DNA from 4 places in the Streptomyces sp. NPDC093064 genome. Region 1 is predicted to be linked to each of the others. Evidence: riboswitches for the same ligand, from Rfam matches in the RefSeq annotation. Region 1 holds a riboswitch; each other region holds the start of a gene.

Evidence for each region. Region 1 has a riboswitch for cyclic di-AMP ahead of ACIQFZ_RS18365 (transglycosylase SLT domain-containing protein). Riboswitches for the same ligand answer to the same signal wherever they lie in the genome.
Region 2: another riboswitch for cyclic di-AMP. It lies ahead of ACIQFZ_RS12110 (NlpC/P60 family protein); the one in region 1 lies ahead of ACIQFZ_RS18365 (transglycosylase SLT domain-containing protein).
Region 3: another riboswitch for cyclic di-AMP. It lies ahead of ACIQFZ_RS31415 (M23 family metallopeptidase); the one in region 1 lies ahead of ACIQFZ_RS18365 (transglycosylase SLT domain-containing protein).
Region 4: another riboswitch for cyclic di-AMP. It lies ahead of ACIQFZ_RS29760 (NlpC/P60 family protein); the one in region 1 lies ahead of ACIQFZ_RS18365 (transglycosylase SLT domain-containing protein).

Annotation. Positions count from the first base shown of each region.
Region 1 is NZ_JBIVPK010000013.1:151,693-155,659, forward strand. It holds gene ACIQFZ_RS18355 (FAD-dependent oxidoreductase) at 1-237, shown strand, start outside; gene ACIQFZ_RS18360 (HAD family hydrolase) at 371-1,177, shown strand; gene ACIQFZ_RS18365 (transglycosylase SLT domain-containing protein) at 1,205-1,690, opposite strand; cyclic di-AMP (ydaO/yuaA leader) riboswitch at 1,696-1,882, opposite strand; gene ACIQFZ_RS18370 (polyprenyl synthetase family protein) at 2,366-3,376, shown strand; gene ACIQFZ_RS18375 (outer membrane lipoprotein carrier protein LolA) at 3,650-3,967, shown strand, end outside.
Region 2 is NZ_JBIVPK010000007.1:275,513-279,479, reverse strand. It holds gene ACIQFZ_RS12115 (hypothetical protein) at 1-392, shown strand, start outside; gene ACIQFZ_RS12110 (NlpC/P60 family protein) at 628-1,893, opposite strand; cyclic di-AMP (ydaO/yuaA leader) riboswitch at 1,901-2,081, opposite strand; gene ACIQFZ_RS12105 (bifunctional [glutamine synthetase] adenylyltransferase/[glutamine synthetase]-adenylyl-L-tyrosine phosphorylase) at 2,397-3,967, shown strand, end outside.
Region 3 is NZ_JBIVPK010000036.1:55,813-59,779, reverse strand. It holds gene ACIQFZ_RS31425 (PrsW family intramembrane metalloprotease) at 1-543, shown strand, start outside; gene ACIQFZ_RS31420 (aldo/keto reductase) at 562-1,506, opposite strand; gene ACIQFZ_RS31415 (M23 family metallopeptidase) at 1,644-2,702, opposite strand; cyclic di-AMP (ydaO/yuaA leader) riboswitch at 2,714-2,870, opposite strand; tRNA gene ACIQFZ_RS31410 (tRNA-Met) at 3,100-3,173, opposite strand; gene ACIQFZ_RS31405 (dihydrofolate reductase family protein) at 3,273-3,967, opposite strand, start outside.
Region 4 is NZ_JBIVPK010000032.1:17,616-21,582, reverse strand. It holds gene ACIQFZ_RS29775 (SOS response-associated peptidase) at 1-73, opposite strand, end outside; gene ACIQFZ_RS29770 (HAMP domain-containing sensor histidine kinase) at 182-1,294, opposite strand; gene ACIQFZ_RS29765 (response regulator transcription factor) at 1,297-2,043, opposite strand; cyclic di-AMP (ydaO/yuaA leader) riboswitch at 2,271-2,445, shown strand; gene ACIQFZ_RS29760 (NlpC/P60 family protein) at 2,454-3,967, shown strand, end outside.

The sequences.
Region 1 (3,967 bases):
ACCGGCTACCGCGTCGACATCGCCGCGATGGGCTTCCTCGGCCATGAGCTGCGCACCGGACTCGCGCTCAGCCGCGGCGCCCCGAGGCTCGGCGCGGGCTACGTCTCCTCGGTACCCGGCCTGTACTTCACGGGGTTGCCGGCGGCGGCCTCGTACGGGCCGGTGATGCGGTTCGTGTGCGGCACGGAGTTCGCCTCGCCGCGGCTGGCCGCACACCTTGCGGCGGCGCACGGTTGAGGGCCACCTCGCCCGCGGTGCCGAAGCGCTCTCACAGGTAAGGGAGTTGAGGAGAGGGGAGCCGGGAGCCCGGTGGCCGTCGCGGTCGTCCGGTTCCGGTCGAGTCGGCGGGCCGCGGCATCCGTATTCTCTGATCATGGCCGCCCTCGCATATGCCCTCATCGCCACTGACCTGGACGGAACGCTGCTGCGCGGCGACCACACCGTGTCCGAACGGTCCCTCGCCGCGCTCGCGGGGGCGGCGGCCGCAGGTGCCCGGCACCTCGTGGTGACCGGACGGCCGGCACCGAGGGTGCGGGAACTGCTCGACGTCCTCGGCACCACGGGGCTCGCGGTGTGCGGTCAGGGCGCCCAGCTCTACGACGCAGGCAGCGACCGCCTGCTGTGGTCGGTCACCCTGGACCGGGAGCAGGCCGAGACCGCGCTCGGCAAGATCGAGGCCGAGGTGGGGGAGGTGCACGCCGCGGTCGACCAGGACGGGGTCGAGGGGCTCACGCTCGTCGAGCCGGGGTATCTCATGCCGCACCCGGCGCTGCCCGCCGTACGGGTCGAACGGCGCGACGACCTGTGGCGCGCGCCCATCAGCAAGGTGCTGCTGCGTCACCCGGTGCTGTCCGACGACGAGCTGGCGGCGGCGGCCCGCGGCGCGGTGGGTTCCCTCGCCACGGTCACCATGTCGGGCCCCGGGACCGTTGAACTCCAGCCGTGCGGCATCACCAAGGCGACCGGGCTGGCACTGGCCGCCGAACACCTGGGACTGGGCCGCGAGAGCGCCCTCGCCTTCGGCGACATGCCGAACGACATCCCGATGTTCCAGTGGGCCGCCCGGGGGGTCGCCATGGCCAACGCCCACCCCGAACTCAAGGCGGTGGCCGACGAGGTCACGATGTCGAACGAGGACGACGGCATCGCCGTCGTCCTCGAACGACTGTTTGTCTAGCCGGTGCGTGGTCCGGCTACGGTCCGGTCAGTACGCGCCGAAGACGTTGTCGATGGACCCGTACCGCTTGGCCGCGTAGTTGCAGGCGGCCGTGATGTTGGCGATCGGGTCGTAGATGTCCCAGGACGTGCCGTTCACGTGGTAGGCCCGGAAGGTCGGGTCGATGACCTGGAGCAGACCCTTGGACGGGATGCCCTTCCTGGCGTTGGAGTCCCAGAGGTTGATGGCACGCGGGTTGCCGGAGGACTCGCGGATGATGTTGCGGTGGATCCCGTTGTAGGAGCCCGGGATGCCCTTCTGTGCCATGACCGCCAGGGAGGCCCGGATCCAGCCGTCGAGGTTGTTCGAGTAGCCGAAGCTCGCGGCCGTCCGGACGGTGGCCGGGGTCGCCGCGGACGCGGTCGTGGCACCGAGCAGCGGCACGGCGAGGACGGCTGCGCCCGTGCCGGTGACGGCGAGGGTGCGGATGAGGCGGGCGGTGCGGGTAGAGCGGCGCTGACCGTTTGCAGGCATGGGGGAATTCCTCTCCGTCGCCTGCGAGGTGAGCTGTCGGGTTCGGGCTGGGAGGTGCCCGGCCGCGCCCTGAAGGGCACGGCTTCACCCCGAGCCGTTCCGGTGCGGCGTACGCGGTACGTACGACACCCGGCCCGGCGAACTTACCTGGGTCCCCCGCTCCTGCCGTGGGTCATTCGGTCGTTGGGATTACGGGCGGCGGCAGGATTCGGCGTCCGCCCGTTGGTGCCGGGAACGTATGCGAGAGCACATGTCCCGAACAAGTGCCGGAATCACACTCGTCCTGTTTGACCTTGGTCTGGGGTGTATGTGGTGCTTGATCCTTTGCACTTGCCAAGGTTCAACTCGGCTTGCTGTAAAGGGAATGTGAAGGAGTGCGAGAGATGGCGCGGACGGGGGGAGTGTGTTCCAAGTCACGGCTCGGGCGACCGAAGGGCAATTACCACTAAAGAGAATTGAAACCCTAATAGGGGTGAATCGGACTTCACGCGTGAGTGCGTGTGGGCCGTGTGGCTGACGCGTGATGGTGGTCACGTCGGGTGAAGTGGCCTGGCCCGTATAGGTGGGCGATATCGGTGATCGAAACGTGACCGGATACGCTGACTTGAGTGAGGGCAGCGACCTATCGACAAACCGTGTAATCCCCAGCAGACACCAGCAGACAGGAGACCCCTCGTGACCGTCGTCGGGCCATTCGGGCTGACCGTGCGGGACCAGGCTCTCGAAGCCGATGTCCAGGCCGGATTGGCGGGTGTCGAGGAAGGGCTGCTCGAAGCCACCAAGAGCGAGGTCCCGTTCATCACGGGCGCCGCCCAGCATCTCGTCAGGGCGGGCGGGAAGCGGTTCCGGCCCCTGCTCGTGATGCTCGCGTCCCAGTTCGGGGATCCGTACGCGCCGGGGATCGTGCCCTCGGCCGTGGTGGTGGAGCTGACCCATCTGGCGACGCTGTACCACGACGACGTGATGGACGAGGCCGCCGTGCGCCGCGGGGTGGCCAGCGCCAACACCCGCTGGGGCAACTCGGTCGCGGTCCTGACCGGCGACTTCCTCTTCGCCCGCGCCTCGCAGATCCTCGCCGACCTCGGCCCGGAGGCCGTGCGGGTGCAGGCCGTGGCGTTCGAGCGGCTGGTCACCGGGCAGATCCTGGAGACGGCGGGTCCGCAGGACGGCCGGGACCCGGTCGACCACTACCTGGACGTGCTGGGCGGCAAGACCGGCTCGCTGGTGGCGGTGTCGTGCCGGTTCGGCGCGATGATGTCCGGCGCCGACGAGACGGTCGTGGACGTGCTGACGCAGTACGGCGAGCGGCTGGGCGTCGCCTTCCAGCTGGCGGACGACGTCCTGGACATCGCCTCCGACTCGCACGAGTCGGGCAAGACGCCCGGCACCGATCTGCGCGAGGGCATCGCCACACTGCCGGTGCTGCGGCTGCGCGAGCGTGCGGCCCGGCTGGGGCTGGCCGAGGACATCGCCCTGTGTGAGCTGCTGGACTCCGACCTCAGCGACGACGCGCGGCACGCGGAGGCGCTGGCTGCGCTGCGGGCGCACCCGGCGCTGGAGCAGGCCCGCCGGGACACCGTGCGCTACGCCGAGGAGGCGCGGGCCGCGCTGGCGCCGTTGCGGGAGTGCGAGGCGAAGGCCGCACTGCTTCAGCTGTGCGACGCGGTGGTGCACCGGGCCGGCTGACGCCCGTCCGGTCCCGCGACCTCGCAGGACGCCCCCTCCGGGCGGCGCTCTCCACATCTACCCCTACGGGGTGGGGGAGGCGTCGCCCTTTGCGTGTCATACCGCAGGCGTACACGGAGTTGGCTCCGGGGTCTGACGCCTCCGCCCCGCCGATTTGGTCAGATGGAAACAACGGACCACACCACTCCTCACCGATCTGGGTGAGAATGGCGGCTGAGGGTTACACCCCAGTGCAGAAGGACAGCCGCCGCCGATGACGGAGGTAGGGCACACATGGCACCGAACGAATCCGAAGCCGACGACCTGCGCACGGGGCGCCGCAAGGCCGCGCGCTACGTCGTCCCGGTCACGGTGGTGGGGGTGGCGGCGGCGACCATCGGGCTCGTCCCCGCACTCGCCGCGTCCGGCGACCCCAACCTGCCGAAGATCACCGCACAGCAACTCATCGAGAAAATCGCCAAGTCGGACGTCCAGCAGTTGTCCGGCACGGTCAAGGTCAGCACCGACCTGGGTCTGCCGAACCTCGGCGGCCTGGAGAGCGGCCTGGCCTCCGGCGCAGCCAGGGGTGGTGACGGTTCGTCGGCCGACCCG
Region 2 (3,967 bases), on a different contig from region 1:
CCATGTGGCGGGACTACGCGACCGCCGTGAGCAAGGACGGCGTGACGCAGTACTCCGACGACAACCCCGAAGGACTGTCCCTTTGGAGCACGGCCATCGCCTTGGCCCTGTTCGCCATCGGCCTCTTCGCCGCCTATGCGGGAGGGCACGCGGTCGCGCGCGCTCCCCACTACGCCGCGACGGGGCTGCCCACACGCCTCGGAAAGCGCGGGATGCAGACGATCTTTGCCATGCCCTGCGCTGCTCTGGCCGGAATATCCGGCATATGGACCGGTCCCGTCGGGGTGATCGTCTTGTGGTCGGCCCTGGTCGGACTGCTTCTCGTGGCGACCCGACGCCTCGACACGCCGAACCGGGGCCGTGGCCGGCACGCGGGCACGCACACGGGGTGACGGCACGGCGCGATGGCAATCCTTCGAACCGAGAAGCGTCTGCCGGTGCTGTAGGCGCAGGTCGGGGCTGGCTTTCCTGAGCTGCTCACCGTGGCCGACATCTTCATCGCGGTGCCCTGGACCTGAGTGGCGCCGCCCCCTGAAAGGGCCCGCACCCCCCGGTGCGGGCCCTTTCATGTCCGGTGCCGGTGCCGGTGCCGGTGCCGGTGCCGGCACCGGGTGTCCGGCGCGCGCGTTACGCGGGACGGACGACGCTGTGGATCGGCATGTAGTAGATCGACTCCTCGCGGACGTTCGCGCCCGAGTGCGGCGCGTGGATCATCATGCCGTTGCCGATGTAGATCCCGACGTGGCTGATGTCGTCGTAGAAGAAGACCAGGTCGCCGGGCTTGGCCGCGGAGACGGAGACGGTCGTGCCGGCCTTCACCTGGTCCCAGGTGGTGCGCGGCAGCGAGATCCCGGCGGACTTCCAGGAGGCCTGCGTGAGCCCGGAGCAGTCGTACGAACCGGGGCCGGACGCGCCCCACACGTACGGCTTGCCGATCTGGGCCCGCGCGAAGTCGATGACCTTGGCGGCCTGGGCGGCATAGCCGGTGCTCGATCCGGCATCCGTGCTCGTGCCCCCGCCCGTACCCGTACCCGAGCCCGTGCTCGATCCGGAGCTCGTGCTCGATCCGGAGCTTGTGCCCGCTCCCGTGCTCGTGCCCGTTCCGCTGCTCGCCTTCGCCTTGGCGCTCTGAGCCGCCTGCTCCTCCTTGAGCTTCTGCGCGGCCGCCGCCGCCTCCGCCGCCGCCTGCCGGCGGGCCAGCTCCGCGGCCTTCTGCCGGGCGATCTCCTGCTTCTTCTTCTCGATCGCCGCCAGCCGCGCCTTCTCCTCGGCGGTCAGCGTCGACAGCAGATGGCGCGCCTCGCTGAGCTTCGTCTGGACGTCGAGCTTGCTGGTCCTCAGATCGTCCTGCGAGGTGGTCAGCGACTCCAGGATCTTCGTCGCCTCGGTGCGCTTCTTCGTCGTCGCGAGCTGCGCGGTCTGGTAGTCGTCGACGGCCTTCTTCTGCCGCTCGGTGAGCTGGCTCATCAGATGGTCCTGGTCGAAGTACTGCTGGGGATCCTTCGCGAGCAGCAGCGTCGCGGTGCCGGACATCCCGCCCGTGCGGTACTGGGCGGCGGCGAACATGCCGAGCTCGCGCCGCGCCTCGTTCAGCTTCTCGGTGCGCTTCGCCACGTCGTCGAGGAGGCCGTTCACGCGTGTGCGCTGCGTGGCGGTCTTCTCCTTGGCCGCGTTGTACTTCTCGGTGGCCACTCCGGCCTGGTGGTACAGGTCGTCGACTTTCTTCTGCACCTCTTCGAGGCTGGGTTTCTGGGGTTGCGCGGGCGCGGCGTTCGCCGTCTGGGACAGCAGTGCCACGGAGGTGAGGGCCGCGGTCGTCAGACCGAGGGCCGGGGACGTGCGCAGTCCGGCGATCCGGGTGGCCGTGGTCCGGGCTTTGCGGTGCGACGCCAAGAGTGGCGCCTCCTTCCATGGACCGCCTACCGGGTTAGCTGTCGGGTTCGGGCGGGTGGTCGGAAGGGCTGCCCTACCGTCCCGTACGCGCGGTGGGGGACGCGTGAACGGGACCGATTCACCCCAGGGATGAGTGGGTCCCCGGCTCCGGCTGCCGTGAGGCGCACCGGACTCGGCGCAGGCCACCCGTCCCGGCGTTGTTCGCCGGCGGGGGTACGGGGTGCCCGCCGGGCACGCTAGCCAACGCTTGTGACTGCTGTGAAGGTTGGTGCGTGATATGTCCGCTACGTATTCGTGACTTTCACGGTACGCATACGGATGGCTGCACTCCGATGCCCTCGGGGCGTCCGGACCGTACGTCCTGTGGGCGGCGGGTATCCCCGTTTCCCGGGCCTCCCCGACGACCTCCGACCGGCGCGGAAAGCGGGACCGCCGTCAGGGCTCAGGACCGGGACTCCGGATAGGCTCTGGCCAGGACGGGCTTGATCCGACGGGAGGCCGGGATGACGGCGCCGGGGCGCAGGAGCAGTACCTTCACGCGGCTGCTGCGGCACGGCTTCATCCATGCCTCGGACGCCGAGCGGCTGCTGGACGGGCCGGACCTCGCGCCGCTGAGGGACGATCCGGTGCTGCTGGAGGCGCTGGGCGCCACCGCCGACCCGGATCTCGCGCTGGGCGGGCTGGTCCGGCTGCTGGAGGCGCAGCCGGAGTCCAAGGCCCGCCGCGAGCTGCTCGACACGCTGATAGCGGCCAAACCGCTGCGCGACCGGCTGCTCGGCGTGCTCGGCGCCTCCACCGCGCTCGGCGACCACCTCGCCCGGCACGCAGGCGACTGGCGGGCGCTGGTCACCTACGAGCCGCGCGACCTGCACCCGGGCGTGGAGGAGTTCGAGCACGGGCTCGCCGAGGCCGGCGATCCGGTCGCGCTCCGCGTCGCCTACCGGCGCTGCCTGCTGTCCATCGCCGCCCGCGACGTGTGCGGCACCACGGATGTCGCCGAGACCGCCGCCGAGCTCGCCGACCTCGCCACCGCGACCCTGCGCGCCGCGCTCCGGCTCGCGCGGGCCGCCGCGCCCGCGGACGACGCGCTGTGCCGGCTCGCGGTGATCGCGATGGGCAAGTGCGGCGGTCACGAACTCAACTACGTCTCCGACGTCGACGTGATCTTCGTCGGCGAGGCCGCGGACGGCGCCGACGAGGTCAAGGCCCTGCGCGCCGCGACCGCGCTCGCCTCGCACATGATGCGGATCTGCTCCGAGACGACCGTGGAGGGCTCGATCTGGCCGGTCGACGCCAACCTGCGGCCCGAGGGCCGCAACGGGCCGCTGGTGCGCACCCTCAGCAGCCATGTCGCCTACTACCAGCGATGGGCCAAGACCTGGGAGTTCCAGGCGCTGCTCAAGGCCCGCCCGGTGGCCGGCGACCTGGAACTGGGCGGCCAGTACATCGCCGCGCTCGGCCCGCTGGTCTGGCAGGCCGCCGAGCGCGAGAACTTCGTCGCAGACGTGCAGAAGATGCGCCGCCGTGTGGTCGAGACCATCCCCGTGGCCGAGGTCGAGCGCGAGCTGAAACTCGGGCCGGGCGGCCTGCGCGACGTCGAATTCGCCGTGCAGCTCCTTCAGTTGGTGCACGGGCGGACCGACCCGTCGCTGCGCAGCGGCTCCACCCTGGACGCGTTGCAGGCACTGGCCGCCGGAGGGTACGTAGGCCGTGTGGACGCCGTGCAACTCGACGACGCCTACCGGTTCCTGCGTTCCCTGGAGCACCGCATCCAGCTGTTCCGGCTGCGGCGCACCCACCTCGTCCCCGAGGACGAGGCCGATCTGCGCCGGCTCGGACGGTCGCTCGGCCTGCGCAGCGACCCGATCACCGAGCTGACCCGGGAGTGGAAACGGCACACCAGCGTCGTACGCCGGCTGCACGAGAAGCTGTTCTACCGGCCGTTGCTCGACGCGGTTGCCCAACTCGCTCCCGGCGAGGCCCGGTTGAGGCCGGAGGCCGCGCGGGAGCGGCTGGTCGCGCTCGGGTACGCCGACCCGGCCGCCGCGCTGCGGCATCTGGAGGCGCTGGCCTC
Region 3 (3,967 bases), on a different contig from region 1:
GAGTACGGCTTCTTCGCGGTGTACGCGGCCATCATGGTGCCCGCGTTCGCGCTGCTGACCTGGCTGGTCGTCTGGACCCGGCAGCGCGAGCTGAGGACCGTGCGCGAGGAGCTGCCCGCGTACACCGCCGCCGGATGGCTCACCCCGGCCGAACCGTTCGCCCTGGCCTCCATGCGGGCGCGCAGACTGGCCCGCGACCACGCCCGGCGCCGGCTCGGCAGGACGGCGGCGCGGACGGTCGCCCAGTACGAGGCGTACGCGACCTCGCTGGCCTTCCTCCGGCACCGCGGCCGCCGGGGGCGGGCCGGGGCCGACTTCGCCGTACGGGAGCGGGAACTGCTGCACGAGCTGTGGCGCAGGCGGGAGGTGGCGCAACCCGCACTGGACCACGCGGCCAGGATGACGATGCCCATGGCCGCGCCACCCTGGCCGGGGTGCGGGGTGTACGGGGTGTACGGCGTCCACTCGCGGCCGCTGGGGTGCGGGTCGTACGGACCGGCGGTGCCGTATCCCTCGTACAACCCGTACCGGACACAGCCGTAGCGGCCCCGGGGACGGGAGTTACGCCGACGCCCGCGTCAGCTTCCCGAGCTCCTCCTCCGTCAGCCGCAACTCCGCGACCCCCAGCAGCGCCGGGAGCTGGTCCACCGTCCGCGCCGAGGCGATCGGGGCGGTCACCGTCGGCTGCGCGGCGAGCCAGGCCAGGGCCACCGTGGCGACCTCGGCGTCATGGGCGCGGGCCACGTCGTCAAGGGCCGTGAGGACCTTCTGGCCGCGCTCGGTCTCGAGGTGCCTGGCCGCGCCCTGCGCCCGCGCGCTGTCCACCGTCGTACCGGGCCGGTACTTGCCGGTCAGGAAGCCGGAGGCGAGCGCGTAGTACGGGACGGCGGCCAGGCCGGACCGCTCGGCGACGTTCTCCAGCCCGCCTTCGTAGGTGTCGCGCGAGACCAGGTTGTAGTGCGGCTGGAGCGCCACGTAGCGGGCCAGGCCCTCGCGGTCGGAGAAGTCCAGGGACTCCTGGAGGCGCTCGGCGGAGATGTTCGAGGCGGCGATGTGCCGCACCTTGCCCGCCCTGACCAGCTCGTCGAGCGCGCCGATGATCTCCTCGACGGGGACTTCCGGCTGGTCGAAGTGCGTGTAGTACAGGTCGATGTGGTCCGTGCCCAGACGCCTGAGGGAGGCGTCGGCCGCGGCCTTGATGTTGGCGGCGCTCAGGCCCTGGTAGTCGGGGTGCTGGCTGACCTTGGTGGCGATGACGACGTCGGAGCGGTTGCCGCGCGCCTTGATCCACTTGCCGATGATCGTCTCGGACTCGCCGCCCTGGTTGCCCTCCACCCACGCGGAGTAGGAGTCGGCGCTGTCGACGAAGTTGCCTCCGGCGGCCGTGTAGGCGTCGAGGACGGCGAAGGACTGCTCCTGGTCGGCGGTCCAGCCGAAGACGTTGCCACCGAGGGCGAGCGGGAAGACCTCGAGATCGGACGAACCCAGTTTGCGTAGAGAAGTCATGTCCAACATCAACAACCGCGCCGGAGCGACCCATTCCGGGCCGGGCCGCATCCGGCCGCAAAGGTTGCGCAAACCGGTCTCACGGGCTCGTCAGGGGTGAGACCGGTCCGCGTACGCCAAGCGGCGAGGCGTGTCCGTCAGGGGGCGAGGCCCTTGCCGCGCAGCCACGCCATCGGGTCGATCCCGGTGGACTGGCCACCCGGGTGGACCTCCAGGTGGAGGTGGGGCCCGGTGACGTTGCCGGTGGCGCCCACGCGGCCGATCACTTCGCCCGTGCTGACCTTCTGGCCGGCGCTGACGTTGATCGACGACTGGTGGCAGAACCACAGCTCGGTGCCGTCCTCGAGGGTGAGGATCGTGCGGTAGCCGTAGGAGCCGGCCCAGCCGGCCTCGGTGATGGTGCCGGTGTGGATCGCCTTGAGCAGGGTGCCCGTGGGCGCGGCGAAGTCGAGGCCGGTGTGGTAGCCGGAGGACCACATGGAGCCGGCCTGGCCGAAGGTGGAGGTGAGCGTGTACGAGGAGGTGGGCAGCGCGTACTGCCTGGCCAGCTCGGCCAGCCGGGCCTCCTCGGCCTTCCTGGCGGCCTCCTCGGCCTTCCGCTTGGCCTCCTCCTCCGCCTTCTTCTTCTCGGCGGCGGCCTTGGCCTGGGCCGTCTCCCGCGCCTTCGCCGCCTCCTCGGCGGCCTTCTTGGCGGCGGCGGCCTCGGCGTCCGCCTGGGCCTTGGCCTCGATCTGGACCTGCTGCTGCTCGGCCTGCGCCATGATCCGGTTGCGCAGCACCTCGCCGGCGTCCGAGGTGCCGTGCTCGGCCTCGGCGGCGGTCACGCCGACGCCGCTGAGCGCGGTCGACGAGCCCTCGGGGGCAGCGTCGGACGAGTCCTCGAACAGGGAGCCCACGGAGGGCAGGTCGGGCAGCGAGATGGACACCGGCGGCTTGCCGCTGTTGGCGCTCGCCATGCCGCCCGCGCCGACGGCGGCGATGACGCCGACACCGAGAACGGTGGAGCTGCGGGCGAGTCCGCCGCCGCGCTGCTTGGCGACGCGGTGCCGGCCGCGCACGGGACGGATGGACTCCGCGGTGGGGTTCCACTCCTCCCAGGGGCCCTCGTCGGCGCGGCGGCTGTCGTAGCCGAAGGTCTCTCCGTGCTGCCGGCTCGGCGCGAACGGGGCTTCCGGGGCAGGCGGGTTGGACGCCACGAAGGCGTACTCCTTTCCTTCCGTCTCGCCTACCGGGTTAGCTGACGGGTTCGGAGCGGGAAGGTCTCCTACGCGCGTAAACAAGCCGTACGTACACGGCGGTTACGCTCGATTCACCCCAAGTTGGTGGTTCCCCGGTTCCCTTGCGGGATTCGGCGTGCGCGCACGGAGCCGCCTCTTGTGACGGCTGGGACGACCGTGCTGCGTTATCGAACGTTAATAGACTCGGGGCCCGGATTCCAAGCCGTTCGGCTTGATCACTAAACCTTCCGGCCCGACCTTACGGTCCATGACCACCGAAAACCGGGCGAGTTGACCGCACCTCGGGGAGAGCCATGTGTCCGCGAAACACTCAGGGCCGGAATCCATTGATTGGATTCCGGCCCTGAGCCTTCAGTAGCGGGGACAGGATTTGAACCTGCGACCTCTGGGTTATGAGCCCAGCGAGCTACCGAGCTGCTCCACCCCGCGTCGTTGTGACACCAGTATATGTCATCCGGAGGACTGCTCGCACCCACCTCACCTGCCACTGTTCGTCACACGGTTCCCGGCCGTGCGACGAGGTCACGCTCAGCCGAGCAGATGCCGGTTCGGTTCCCTGGCCGGCTCCTCGAACTCCGGCACCACGACGGCGTCCGCGCCACCGGCCGCCAGCACCCCGGTCCCGTCGGCGCCCTCGACGAACGTGTCCGGCTCCCGCCACGCGGTCACCACCCGTCGCACCCCGGCGTCCAGAATCAGCCGGGCGCACGGACGCGGCCGGGAGGCGCGGCGGGCGCACGGCTCCAGGCTGCTGTACACCGTGGCGTCCGGCAGCCGCGGATCCGCCGGGTCGACCTTGGCCAGCGCCGCCTCCTCCGCGTGCACGACCGGGTCGCCGCCCTCCCGCGAGTACCCGCGGGCGAGTTCGGTCCCGTCGGCGGCAACCACCACGGCGCCCACGCTGAACGCGGTCCGGGACGGCGGGCACTGGGCCGCCAGTTCGCAGGCGAGCCGGAGCCAGTGCCGGTCCGCGGGCACGGCGCGGCCGGCGGTGCCGGGAGCGGTGGGCTCGTAGCGCACGAGGACGACGTCCTCGATGGTCCGCGTCTCCACCAGCCGCAGCCGCCCGCCCTGGTAGGTCCCGGGCCCGAACAGCCGGGGCGCGTCCGCGTCCCCCACGAACAGGGGGGCGAGCACGAGCTGCACCTCGTCCGCGAGCTGCTGCTGGAGCAGCTGCGTGTGGACGGTCCCGCCGCCCTCGACCATGAGCCGGCGCACCCCGC
Region 4 (3,967 bases), on a different contig from region 1:
GGCGCCACTCGGTGACCCGGAAGTGCCGGACCAGGTCCTCCGGACCGCGGGTGGAGACGTAGCGACCGCACATGGGGCCAGGGTGCCACGGCGGCACGGCCGCGGTCGGGAGCGCCTCACGGGGCGGGGAGGCGGCGGGCGGGGCTCCCTCCTGGCGGGGGCTGATGGGGGCTGGTGGGGTTCACGCCTCCGGTGCCGGCAGGGTCACCTCGAAGCGGCAGCCGCCCGGGATGTTGCGTACGGCGGCCCGGCCCTGGTGGGCCTCGACGATGCCGCGGACGATGGCCAGGCCCAGGCCGGCTCCGCCGGGGGGTGTGCGGGCGTGGGTGCCGCGCCAGCCGGTGTCGAAGACGCGCGGGAGGTCCTCCTCGGGAATGCCGCCGCAGCCGTCCGTGACGGACAGGACGACCCCGCCCGGGGACCGTGCGGCGGCGACCGCGACCGTGCCGTCGGCGGGGGTGCGGCGGATCGCGTTCACCAGCAGGTTGCCCAGCACGCGGCTCATCTCCTTGCCGTCCACCTCGACCGGCACCGCATCGACGTGGTCGGCCACGAGGTGGACGCCGAGTTCCTTCGCCAGCGGGTCCGCCCCGGCGAGCGCGTCGCCGACCAGGTCGTACACGGAGATCCGGGAGCGGGTGAGGGCCAGGGAGCCGGCGTGGATGCGGGACAGCTCGAACAGGTCGCCCACCATGTCGTTGAGGCGCTCCACCTCGGTGCGGATCTGCCGGAGATAGCGGTCCGGATCGGCGGCCACCCCGTCCTCCAGCGCCTCGGACATGGCGCGGAGTCCGGCGAGCGGGGTGCGCAGGTCGTGGGAGATCCAGGCGACGAGTTCCCGGCGGGAGGTCTCCAGGGCGCGCTCACGTTCCCGGGACTCGACGAGCCGGGCACTGGTGGTCGCCAACTCGCGGCTCAGCGACTCCAGTTCGGCGGTCGCCGGACCGTGGGGCGCGGCGAAGCCGCCGCCGTCGCCGAGGGAGCGGGCCGCGCGGGCGAGCTCGCGGCTGCGGGCGACGACCCAGCGGCCCAGGAGCAGCGCGGTGGCCAGGGACACCACCGCCGCCATCGCCACGACGGTGGTGACGACGGACAGGTCGTGCGTGGACAGGAACATCGCCTGGGCCACGGCCAGGGTGCCGGTGAGCATCGCGCCCACCGCCACGGCGGCGACCACGGTGAGCGAGGCCGTCAGCGAGCGCCGCCGGATCAGCCGCAGCGCGCCCGCGCCGACCAGACCCGCCACGGCGGCGCCGAGGAAGGCGTACAGGGCGATGTACAGGGTGTCGCGCACCGTCAGCTCCCCTCGTGCCCGGTGGGGTCGAACCGGTAGCCGACGCCCCATACGGTCTGGATGAGGCGGGGCCGGGCCGGGTCGTCCTCGACCTTGCCGCGCAGCCGCCGGACATGGACGGTGACCGTGGAGAGGTCGCCGAAGTCCCATCCCCACACCTCGCGCATCAGGTCCTCGCGGCTGAACACCGTGCCGGGGTGGCGCAGGAAGAAGGAGAGCAGGTCGAACTCGCGGAGCGTGAGCGCGAGTTCGGTGCCGCCCTTGGTGGCACGGCGGCCGGCCGGGTCCACGGCGAGTCCGGCCGCGGCGAGCGGCCGCGGCGCGGTGGCGGGCCGGGTGCGGCGCAGCACCGACTCCACCCGCAGGACGAGCTCGCGGGGGCTGAACGGCTTGGTGACGTAGTCGTCGGCGCCGACCTCCAGACCCAGGATGCGGTCGTCCTCGTCGCCGCGGGCGGTGAGCATGATGACCGGCACGGGACCGCGCCCGCGCATCCGGCGGCACACCTCAAGGCCGTCCATGCCCGGCAGCATCAGGTCGAGCACGACCAGGTCCGGCCAGTGGGCGGCGGCCCGGGCGAGCGCGGTCGGCCCGTCCCCGGCGCGGTCGACGACATGGCCCGCGCGGCCCAGGTAGCCGGAGACGACTTCGGCGACCGTGGCATCGTCCTCGACGACCAGCACCCGCGCCGCCTCGGCCGGCCGCCGCTCGCCGGACCCGGCACCCGTGGGCTCGTACGACTCCTGCATGCCTCCAGACTGACACCACCCCCCACACCCGCGCCGCCCCGAAGCCCTCCCCACCCTCGGACGTCCGCATTCCGTAAGGAATCCGGGCCGGACGAGCGTGAGGCACCTCACGGGAAGGTCACGAATACGTATCGGACATTCCACGCTTCAATCTTCACACCAGGCACACATGTTCGCTAAGTTGACGAACAGGCCGCACGATTGCCTCCGGCGAGTCGCGCCGGATCGTGCGACCTCCGCCGAGTCCGGTACGCCCCCACAGCGGCCGGAGCCGGGGAACCGACCAACCTCGGGGTGAAGCGGCTCAACTGTCCGTCCGGACAAGGGCCGTAGGGCACGCCTTCCACAGAACGTCCGCCCGATGCCGAGAGCAGAACCGGTAGGCGGCCCATGGGAGGAGTGCGTCTTTCTTGACGCGGGAACGACCGAGCGACGACAGGCCCAGCCGCGCCGAGGTCCAGCAGCGGATCAGCAGTCTCTACGACCAGGCGGAGAACGCCACGGGGAATTTCAACGCCACCCGCGCGATGAGCAAGAGCGCACGTACGCGGCGCGGTTCGGCTGCCTGGAGCGGTTCCGGGGGATCCGATCCGGCGCTCGACCGGGTGGCCAGGAAGTGGTTCGACGTGGGGCGCGCCCAGTTGGGTCCGACCATGCCCGCGGTCCTGCCGCCGGACCGTATGCCCAACCCGGCCAACTCCCCTGCCACCGCGCCGAGTAGGCGTCCGGCGGATGTCCGCGAGGGACTGGGCCTCGAGGCGGGCAGGGCGCCTCGGCCGGAGCTGACCGCCGGCCCGGTGGGCCCGGTACCCGAACTGCCGGCGGCGGTCCGGGACACCGCCCCACCGGAGTCGCCCCCCGCACGCACCGCGGCCGCCTCCCCCGTGGCGGAGCTGACCGCCCGCTCCATGGAACCGCCGGCCACCGGGACGGCGGGACCGGCGCCCACCGGCACCATGGAAGTACTGCCCAGCAGGACCATGCAGCCGCCGCCCACCGGCAGCATGGGAGTCCTCCCCGCCGACGTCATGCAGGCGCCATCAACCGGCAGCATGGAAGTACTGCCCACCAAGACCATGCAGCCGCCCACGGGCACCATGGGAGTCCTCCCCGCCGACATCACGCAGGCACCGCCCACCGGCAGCATGGGAGTGTTGCCCAACAGGACCATGCAGCCCCCGCCCACCGGCACCATGGACTCGCTGCCGAACAGGACCACAGGGGCGCTCCCGGCGGGAACCATGGAAGCGCCGTCCACCGGCACCATGGGAGTACTCCCCGTCGGCATCATGCAGCCGCCGCCCATCGGCACTATGCAGGCACCGCCCACCGGCAGCATGGAAGTACTGCCCGCCGACATCATGCAGGCGCCACCCACCAGCACCATGGAGGCGCTATCCGCCGGGGCCTTGGAGGCGTCGGCCACTGGGGCCATGGAGGTGCTCAGCACCGGAAGCCCGAGCGCTGCGACCCCGGACGCGGGCACCGTCGCGGGGTTTGTGGGCGTGGCCGAGGCGGGGCGTGAGGCGGTCGGCGGGGCGGGTGCCCCGGTCGCACGCCACCGGCAGGCCGCGGAGCAGCGGCCTGCCAAGGAGCGGACGCGGAACAAGCTCGCCCGGGCCGGCGAGATGCTGTCCCGGCACGCCGCGCAACAGAGCGCGCCGCCGCCCGCCGTCGTGGGGGCGCGCCCGGCCGAGGAGCCCCGGCCCGCGCCTCAGCCGGAGGCGGCCCAGTGGCAGCAGCACGCCACGGGACTGTTCGACACGACCCCGCCGCTGGACGGCAACTCGCTCTTCGACGCCAGCCAGGCCGGCGGCCCGGGAGCGGCGGGCGAGGCCGGAGCCGCCACCGGCCCCGAACCCGCTGCCGGACCCAGCGTCGGCGTCGGCGACAGCCCGGTCTCGGCCTACGAGCGGAAGGCCGC